One region of the Paenibacillus sp. FSL K6-1217 genome, then DNA from elsewhere that is predicted to be linked to it. Evidence: riboswitches for the same ligand, from Rfam matches in the RefSeq annotation. Region 1 holds a riboswitch; the other holds the start of a gene.

What was found. A riboswitch is a leader RNA that binds a small molecule or an ion and turns the genes downstream of it on or off. The one in region 1 is predicted to bind cyclic di-AMP.
Positions count from the first base shown of each region.
Region 2: it holds a riboswitch for cyclic di-AMP, as region 1 does, so the genes downstream of both, MHH28_RS23225 (C40 family peptidase) here and MHH28_RS06765 (hypothetical protein) in region 1, are expected to answer to the same signal.

Region 1 is NZ_CP150271.1:1,577,983-1,582,195, reverse strand. It holds gene MHH28_RS06780 (MarR family winged helix-turn-helix transcriptional regulator) at 1-390, shown strand, start outside; gene MHH28_RS06775 (arsenite methyltransferase) at 449-1,255, shown strand; gene MHH28_RS06770 (arsinothricin resistance N-acetyltransferase ArsN1 family A) at 1,277-1,771, shown strand; cyclic di-AMP (ydaO/yuaA leader) riboswitch at 2,319-2,482, shown strand; gene MHH28_RS06765 (hypothetical protein) at 2,688-3,155, shown strand; partial or broken gene MHH28_RS06760 (3'-5' exonuclease) at 3,175-3,309, opposite strand; gene MHH28_RS06755 (suppressor of fused domain protein) at 3,491-4,213, shown strand, end outside.
Region 2 is NZ_CP150271.1:5,239,925-5,244,137, reverse strand. It holds gene MHH28_RS23235 (hypothetical protein) at 1-404, shown strand, start outside; cyclic di-AMP (ydaO/yuaA leader) riboswitch at 617-755, shown strand; gene MHH28_RS23230 (C40 family peptidase) at 822-1,250, shown strand; cyclic di-AMP (ydaO/yuaA leader) riboswitch at 1,648-1,790, shown strand; gene MHH28_RS23225 (C40 family peptidase) at 1,795-2,286, shown strand; gene MHH28_RS23220 (GNAT family N-acetyltransferase) at 2,541-3,026, shown strand; gene MHH28_RS23215 (c-type cytochrome) at 3,154-3,510, shown strand; gene MHH28_RS23210 (4a-hydroxytetrahydrobiopterin dehydratase) at 3,642-3,917, opposite strand; gene MHH28_RS23205 (hypothetical protein) at 4,130-4,213, opposite strand, start outside.

The sequences.
Region 1 (4,213 bases):
GATTGCTGTAGCGTAGGAGGATGTAATCTTTCCGCTACCCAAAGTCATCTGTTATATGAGATCGATCGGAGTCACAATCCTTCCATGCAACAAGTCGCCGAAACACTTGGCACAGATATTACAACCTTCAGCAGACAAGTTCAATCTCTGGTGAAAATGAATTTGGTTAAAAAGACATCTGATCCCTCAGATCGAAGAATTTATAACCTGTCACTCACTCCTGAAGGTAAAATGGTAGCTACAACTATTGATCAACAAATGAATGAATACCTGAACGAGGCCTTCTCACACATGAGTGAGTTTGAAGTAGAAACATTACTACGGTCCATTAAGCTTTTCAACGAATCTATGGGAAAACTCAGCAATTGCTGCGCACCCGTAAAAGGTTGACCTTCTCTTCTATTTTACTTGTATATTGCAAATTATTTCAGCTAAGGAGTGTATAATCATGAGCAAGCTTACTAATGATCAGATCCGCCAAAATGTACGGGGACGCTATCAAAAGATTGCTGTAAGAAACGTTGAGACTTCTCCTTCCAGCCGAACTTCTGCTGACAGTAGCTGCTGTGACTCCACATCTGATTTCAGTGCCATATCTTCTAAGTTAGGCTACTCCAGTGAGGACCTCGCTTCAGCTCCTGAAGGCGCAAATTTAGGTCTTGGTTGCGGTAATCCGCAGGCTATTGCTGAACTGCAGGCGGGTGAACATGTTTTGGACCTTGGGAGTGGCGGCGGATTTGATTGTTTCCTGGCTTCCCGGCAGGTAGGTAATGAAGGCCTTGTAATAGGTGTGGATATGACACCTGAGATGATCAGTCGAGCAAGAGATAATGCCCTTAAAGGTAAGTTTAGTAACACCGAATTCAGATTGGGCGAAATAGAGCATCTTCCCGTTGCTGATCATTCGATCAACGTCATTATCTCCAATTGCGTGATTAATCTCTCCCCAGATAAACAGCAAGTATTCCGTGAGGCTTATCGTGTTCTTCAGCCTGCTGGTCGTCTTGCCATATCAGATATCGTAACTACAGCTGAGCTTCCTCCTGAGATCAAAAATGACCTGGATGAATTATATTCCGGTTGTATCTCAGGCGCCTCTTCCATTGCCGATTTGGAGGTAATGCTCCAGGAATGCGGCTTTACTGATATCAGCATTGAGCCAAAGGACGAATCTAAAACATTCATCAAAGATTGGGTTCCAGGTGCGAACGTTGACCAATATATCGTCTCTGCTGTAATTAAAGCGAGAAAGTAATTTTAAGGGGATGTTTATGTGATTAGTACACTAACTGTTCGTCAGGCCACACCTGAGGATATTCAAAGCATTCTTCGTATCTACAATCAGGGGATCGAGGATCGGATCGCTACACTTGAAACAGAGACGAAAGACTCCTTATATATGGAATCATGGTTCAACGATCACCAAGGCCGTTTTAGCGTTTGGGTTGCTGAACGCGAAGGTGAAGTCGTGGGCTGGGCCTCACTGAACCCATATTCCCACCGTTGCGCGTATAACGGCGTCGCTGACCTTTCTGTATATATTGATCGAAGCTTTCGTGGGCAAGGTGTAGGCAGCTCCCTCCTGGAGTCCTTACACAAGGTAGCAAAGGAAAATAGCTTTTATAAAATTGTTCTCTTTACCTTTCCGTTTAATGAGAGTGGTCAAGGATTGTATCGAAAGATGGGCTACCGGCAGGTTGGTGTATTTGAGAAGCAAGGAGTGATGGACGGAGCGTTTATTGATGTGATGATTATGGAGAAGCTACTATAAAAATGAAGATTAAAAGGAGAAGTTCCACCCGCAAACGGAGGAACTTCTCCTTTTGATCTATTCCTACAATCTCACTTTCATGGAGGCTCCGCATATCGGGCTAGGAAACAGGAGGATCTTAAACATTCGTCCTTTACCTTCTTGTGCGATTTCAGTATAGCGTTTATGGCGAGTTAGGAGTTTTTCTCAGTTTCCGGACCTCCATAGTGTACTATCATCTCTGGCGAATTTAATTGGCGAAGTAAATCTAGATCGCCTTCATTCCAGAGTTCAATTATTAGCTTTTGGGTATCACGTTGTTCCGTAATGTTACTCACCTCACTGTTTTATATCTGATCTTAATATCATGATTAAAGAAGCATTAAGATTCATTTAGCCCCATTTAGGTTGCATTAAAAAGTTAATAAATACGCGATAACTTCAGAAAATCGGGGATGAATGCGAGATTACAAGGGATTTTCTTCATTTTTATATCCTATAGAGTCTTATTTAGTCTCCTAGAGACCTTTCAGCATTTTACAAACAGTGATGCTCAGCGTAAGATTCCTTTTAACAAATGCTGAATTCCCGTCAGGCGGGAAGCGGGGGAACCAAATGGCTGTGGCCAGCCGAAATGGGGTGAATCCAAAGAAGATTGAACTCTTCACTGGTAGGACGACTCTCACTGTCCGAATCCGTCAGCTAACCTCGTAAGCACTGGAGAGAGCCTGCATTAACCATGCTTTTTTGCTGCGATCCCGCAAAACCTTTCCATTACACTTGTCCATCGTACAGAAAACCAAATATTCCGTTTGGCTTGAGCATGCTGCTGTATGTGAGAATGAAGCTGAACTGACAGCCTATGTAGCCACAGCTGAGCAGACCCATAATCTACAGCGTTATATGAAATCTATAGACAACCTAGGAGGCATTATTCATGATTAACGCCAGACTGTCACGAATCGAGTTGTTCGCATTTAGCTGCCGCCCTTCCTTCATGCATATTTCAGAGCCTTACGGATGCTGGTATGGGGTGTTGAAGTTAACCTTCGGAGGACAGATCAGCTATGGGAATTGCATTCTTTGTGCGGGTGACAATGCGGTGGATTTAATCAAATGGGGCTCTTTTCTGAAAGAGATATGTCATTGTACTGCAGAAGAAGCCACAGAATACGTCCGGATGCACGGACAAGAATGGGCTCCCAATCAACTTAACATGATCAAGACTGCACTCGATAGTATGTTCATTCAAAATGACCAAATCCGAATGAAGGTAGGAGCCGGATCGGAGCGGTATCGCCATCAAAGGACAGAGCAAAGAATCCATTCAATTAATACGGTGAAGAGTCATCTGAATCCAACCATTTTATTTGCAGAATCGGTATCCTATTATTCACTGCTATAGACATGATCAATTTAAATTATCAAAACTCCAATTGGTCAAAAATCTTAACGAAGATTTTCGCAATGTTCTTGGCATCATCGATACCTCTATGGTGAGTACCTTCAAGCGGCAATTCAAGCATAGTCAAGGCTCTCTCCATGCCTACGCCCCGCTTGCGGTCATTTTCCCAACAGGTGGCTTCCAGATCAAAAATGATATAGTTCATATCTGCTCCTTTTGAAATTCGAATCGATAGACCCATCGCTCCGGGCCTATGTCTTTTGTTATACTTCCAAGTGAGGTTTATACATCTATTTTCATTTCGCACTTTAACCCATACAGAGGAGCGCAAAGACATGAACTTTTTCAAAAAGCTGTTTGGCGGCAAAACCATGGGCAAATCGGAAGACGGTACCACCATTTATGGTTATGACGCTCCGGATGAGGAGCAGATTACACCTCCCGCCAATATTTTGTACATGGAAGATTTAAACGAACATTTTAATCGGGTCTTTCCAAACCGGGAAAGCGGCGTGTTCCATGAGCTGATTTCAGACATCGTACATATTGATGTGAATATTATGGAAGCGACACCTGATGAGCCATACCGGGTGCTGTACACCAATGGGATGAGCGATCTGCCCATGACGCTCCCGCAGGAGATCCGTGAAGAGTACAAGCATCTGGAACGCGCGGAGCTGATGATGTTTTTGCCGGCGGACTGGCCGCTTACGCAGGAGGATTTCGAAGCCGTGGAGAACTATTGGCCCATCCGGCTGATGAAGACGCTGGCCCGGTTCCCGCATATGTATCAAACTTGGCTTGGTTACGGCCATACGATCCCCAACACGGAGGATTACGAGCCTTATGCGGATAACACTGAGCTGTCCGGCGTGATCCTGTATGCTCTGCCGGAAGAGGTTAGCACCGTCCATACAAAAGACGGCAATCAGGTTCAGGTTTATTTCCTGGTTCCGCTGTTCCGGGAGGAAATGGAATTCAAGCTGGAGTCCGGGATGGACGAGCTGATGGCCAAGCTGTTCGAGCTTCCGGAGGATTTCCTCATTCTGAATCCGAAT
Region 2 (4,213 bases), 3.7 Mb from region 1:
CGCTCTATTGGCTGCTGCCGCGTATGTACCGTCATCTGCTCAGCGGCGTTCTCGATGTCCAGCTCCTGCTGAAGCTCGTGCCTTATGTGCTGGGCTGGCTGCTCTATCTCTTCCTTGTCCGCAAGCTTCTGCTCTATATGCAATTCGGCTATACCGCCGGTACCGGCATGTTCTCCTCGCTGCTGACCTGCCTTAAGGTGCTGCTGCCTTCCATCGGGATATCCGTCATTCTGGGAGCGGGCAGTCTGGCTGTGCTCCTCCTCTGCGGTGCTTCTGCGCTGCTGTATCCGGGGCTGCCGGCCCTTATGCTCCGCCAGGCAGCTCCGCTGCCCTCCACACTGTTCAATATGTGGGGAATAGCTGCCCAGTACCACCTCTGGTCCAGTAAATCATTTCCACAATAATTAGCTGCCAAGATGGCATACTAAAAAGAGTCACGGCCCCTCATCAGGGAGCAGGACTCTTTTTTACTTGGGGTGAGGGACAAAAGCATTTGCAAAAGAATAAATCCTCTGATACAATGATGGCTGTACTAGTAGTAACAAACTTGTAATCTTTCAAGCAAAATCTTCCGTAACTATTGCAATTTAATCGATGCCGATAAGTCACTGTTCTGGTGCATAACACGCCGAATTCCCTGCACCGGGAAGTGGGGGAACCATATTTTGGGTGAATTGATCTCGCTTTAGAGGGGTCATAGGGGAACCTTCTACCGAATCCTTAAGCTAACCTCGCAGGCCCTGGAAGGAGTACATCTTTTGATTAGTCACAATTTTCAGAACTTCAAGAAAAAATGCACCGCAGCAGCACTGGGTCTTGTAATGGTATTCACACTCGGAGCAGGCAGTGCCTTCGCAGATTCCAAGATGGATACTGTGATTTCCAAAACCATTGGAACGTCATATAAAACCGGGGGCACGACCACCAACGGCTTCGATTGTTCCGGATTTACCAAATATGTGTTCAAGAATGTCGGGCTTACTCTGCCGCGTACCTCCAAAGCACAGTACAAAGTGGGAACAGCTGTATCCAAGAGCAAACTGCGTTCCGGCGATCTCGTGTTCTTCAATACCCTGGGTAATGGAGTCTCCCATGTCGGAATTTATGTCGGAAACGGGAAATTCGCACAGTCCTCCAGTTCACGCGGTGTTACCATCAGTTCGATGAGCCAGTCCTACTGGGCCAACCGCTATGTTGGCGCCAAACGGGTAATGAGCACAACAGCCTACCAAGCTGTCGCTTACGATTGAGCCTTAACCACCCTTGAAGCATACCCCGCATATTTCAGCCTCTAACAACTAATTGTAACTTATACGAGCCCGGGATGATTATTGCCGTAATCATTTCCGGGTTTTTCCTTTTCCTTATTCTACCTTTTACACAGAATCCACAGCCTTGAAACAGCATTTTCCTGCAAAAACAAAGAAAAGAACATATAAAATAACTCCAGCGCATAGATATGGGTCTGCCGAAAGGGCTATAACTCTAAAAAACAGCAAAAAAGATGAATTAATATGTTATAAGTGATTGCCAACCGACTTCGACTTTGTTACAATTATCGCAGTGATCTTTTAGTAACATTTTTGTAATTATTGAATCGCTTTTAACAAAGGTTTTGTCATGTATTGAATGAACAGCTAATCCTAATCAACAGTCGTGCCGAGTTCCCTAATAAGTTAGGGAAACGGGGGAACCACTTTGGGTGAATTGACCTCCTATTCTAAGAGGGGTCATAGGGGACCTTCAACCGAACCCTTAAGCTAACCTCGTAGGCATTGGAAGGGGTATTTACTTTTGAAGAAGAAGCTAGCAGCCGCAGTACTAAGCTTGTCCATTATCTTCACCATCGGAGCAGGAAGCGCTTTCGCGGATTCCAAAATGGATAAAGTGATCGACAAAGCCATCGGAACCAAATACGTGTCCGGCGGTGTATCGACTAACGGGTTTGATTGCTCCGGATTTACAATGTATGTTTTTGATAAGATCGGCATTAACCTGCCCCATCAATCCGGTTCCCAGTATCAGATGGGTTCTGCCGTGTCCCGTGATGAGATGAGACCGGGCGATCTTGTATTCTTTAATACCAGCGGTAAAGGTGTGTCCCATGTCGGTATTTATGTCGGTGACGGCGAATTCGCCCATGCCTCATCATCCCGTGGTGTAACCATCAGTTCGCTGAGTGACAGCTATTACGTCAACCGCTACGTTGGCGCCAAGCGAATCATGAGTACAGATGCCTTCAAGAATGTAGCATCCGATTCCCAAGACAACGACGATGTAGAATAAGGTAGAATAAGACTTTGTAACCTACGCTCTTTTCCGAGATTTTTGCCGAAATCTTAGGAGAAGGGCTTTTTTTGTCTATAAAATTACTTACCCCGCTCTATATTTGGTAAACACCGTTTCTGCACTTTCGGAAAATATATTTTGGCGTTTGTCAAGTTTCCGTATTTCCCCAAGGATTTTGCGTCGAAAATGGCTGTTTTTGTATATAATTAATAGTAAGATGAATATATGTCCGCTGGAAGGAGACCTCCCTAATGATCAGTTCTCCGCTAACCTTTTACGTTGTGCCTATGGAGCCGCAGCACGCCGCTGAGATCTGTGATTGGACCTACAAAGCTCCGTATAATATTTACGGCTGGATGTCCTGGGAGCAGATGCAGGCGCTGGGCGTGGAGTTCGGGGACCCGCAGCTGCGACAGGAGCAATATGTGTCCGTAATGAACGGGCAAGGCGATCTGTGCGGCTTCGCCCAGCTCTTCCCGATGGAGGGGGTAGTCCGGCTTGGAGTCGGCATGCGGCCCGATCTGTGCGGCCATGGAATGGGGCATCTGTTCATGAAGGCTATTGTTACGGCGGCACGGGCGCGTTACCCGGAGCGTGAGATCGATCTGGAAGTGCTGACCTGGAATCAGCGCGCCATCCGCGCTTACCAGAAATGCGGTTTCACCATAACGGATACCTATGAACGCCGGACCCCGACCGGCAATAAGCCTTTTTATTGCATGGTCTATGAGGAATAGCACCGGAGGCAACGGCATTTTCAAATAAATGGATCATTTGAGTTCATTTTTTTGACACAAATACTATGATAACGCTTCACCATCCGCTATAATGGAGACAGCAGCTTACATGGAGGGACGGATGCAGATGCAGAAATGGATCATGAGCGGTTTGTTTTTTGCCGCCTGTGCCTTTGCAGTAATCTTAATGTTTACCTTGCCCGGTAAATCCGAGGTGGCGGAAGAGAACAAACCGACGATGCCGGAGGTTGTGCTGGACGCTGCGGCCGCAGAAGCCACAGTGAAGGCCAATTGTATCTCCTGCCACGGCGACCAGCTTCAGGGCGGGGCGGGCCCCAGCCTGCAGCAAGAGGGCGCTTCACATGATGCGCCGCAGATCTACAGCATTGTTACCAAGGGCCGCGGACAGATGCCTTCCTTCAAAGACAGGCTGGCCCCGGAAGAGATTGCGAACGTAGCCTTATGGCTGGCCGAGAAGAAATAACCCGGTGACTGTATTCATACCAGACTCTTCATTTCTAAGCATAATGCCCGTGACGAGGATTACGAATAATCCTCGCACGGGCATTTCTATTCATTCAAATGATCCTGTTGTCTCCCTAAGGACCTTGTCCTCTAACGGTTCTTCTCGAATGCTTCATTGAATTCACGAGCCTGGCGGAGATCGAGCTTCTCCACATCTACAGCCAGCCGCAGAACGACGGTCTTGTAATCAATGGTGATATGCGGGTGATGGTCAAAGGCTTCCGAAATGGCAGCCACCTCATCCACAAAAGCAATGCCCTTCATATATTCATTGAACATATATTTGCGTACCAGCTTATCCCTTTCCAGTCTCCAGCCTTCAAGCTTGCCGATCTGCGCCTGCAGTTCTTCCTCTGTAAATTGCAATTCGTTTCCTCCCTTGCTAAGTTAACTGTTCAAAGAGCCTGCTCTTCTGCTTCAAACGAAAACATCCCTCAGCTTCTGAAAGTCCAAGGGATGTGCCAGGCCAAAGATTTTTTTGATTAAGTGTATTCTGTCATCCCGGCGATTAGTACTCCACTTCCAATTTTAACATGGCCGGATGCCCGGGACAAACCCGCTGCCGCAATTTCTCCCGCTTATACCAGAACGACCGAAGCCAGATCCTCATCGCCAAGCAGAATATTAATGCGGTGTGTTTCTTTATCGTACATGACAACGCC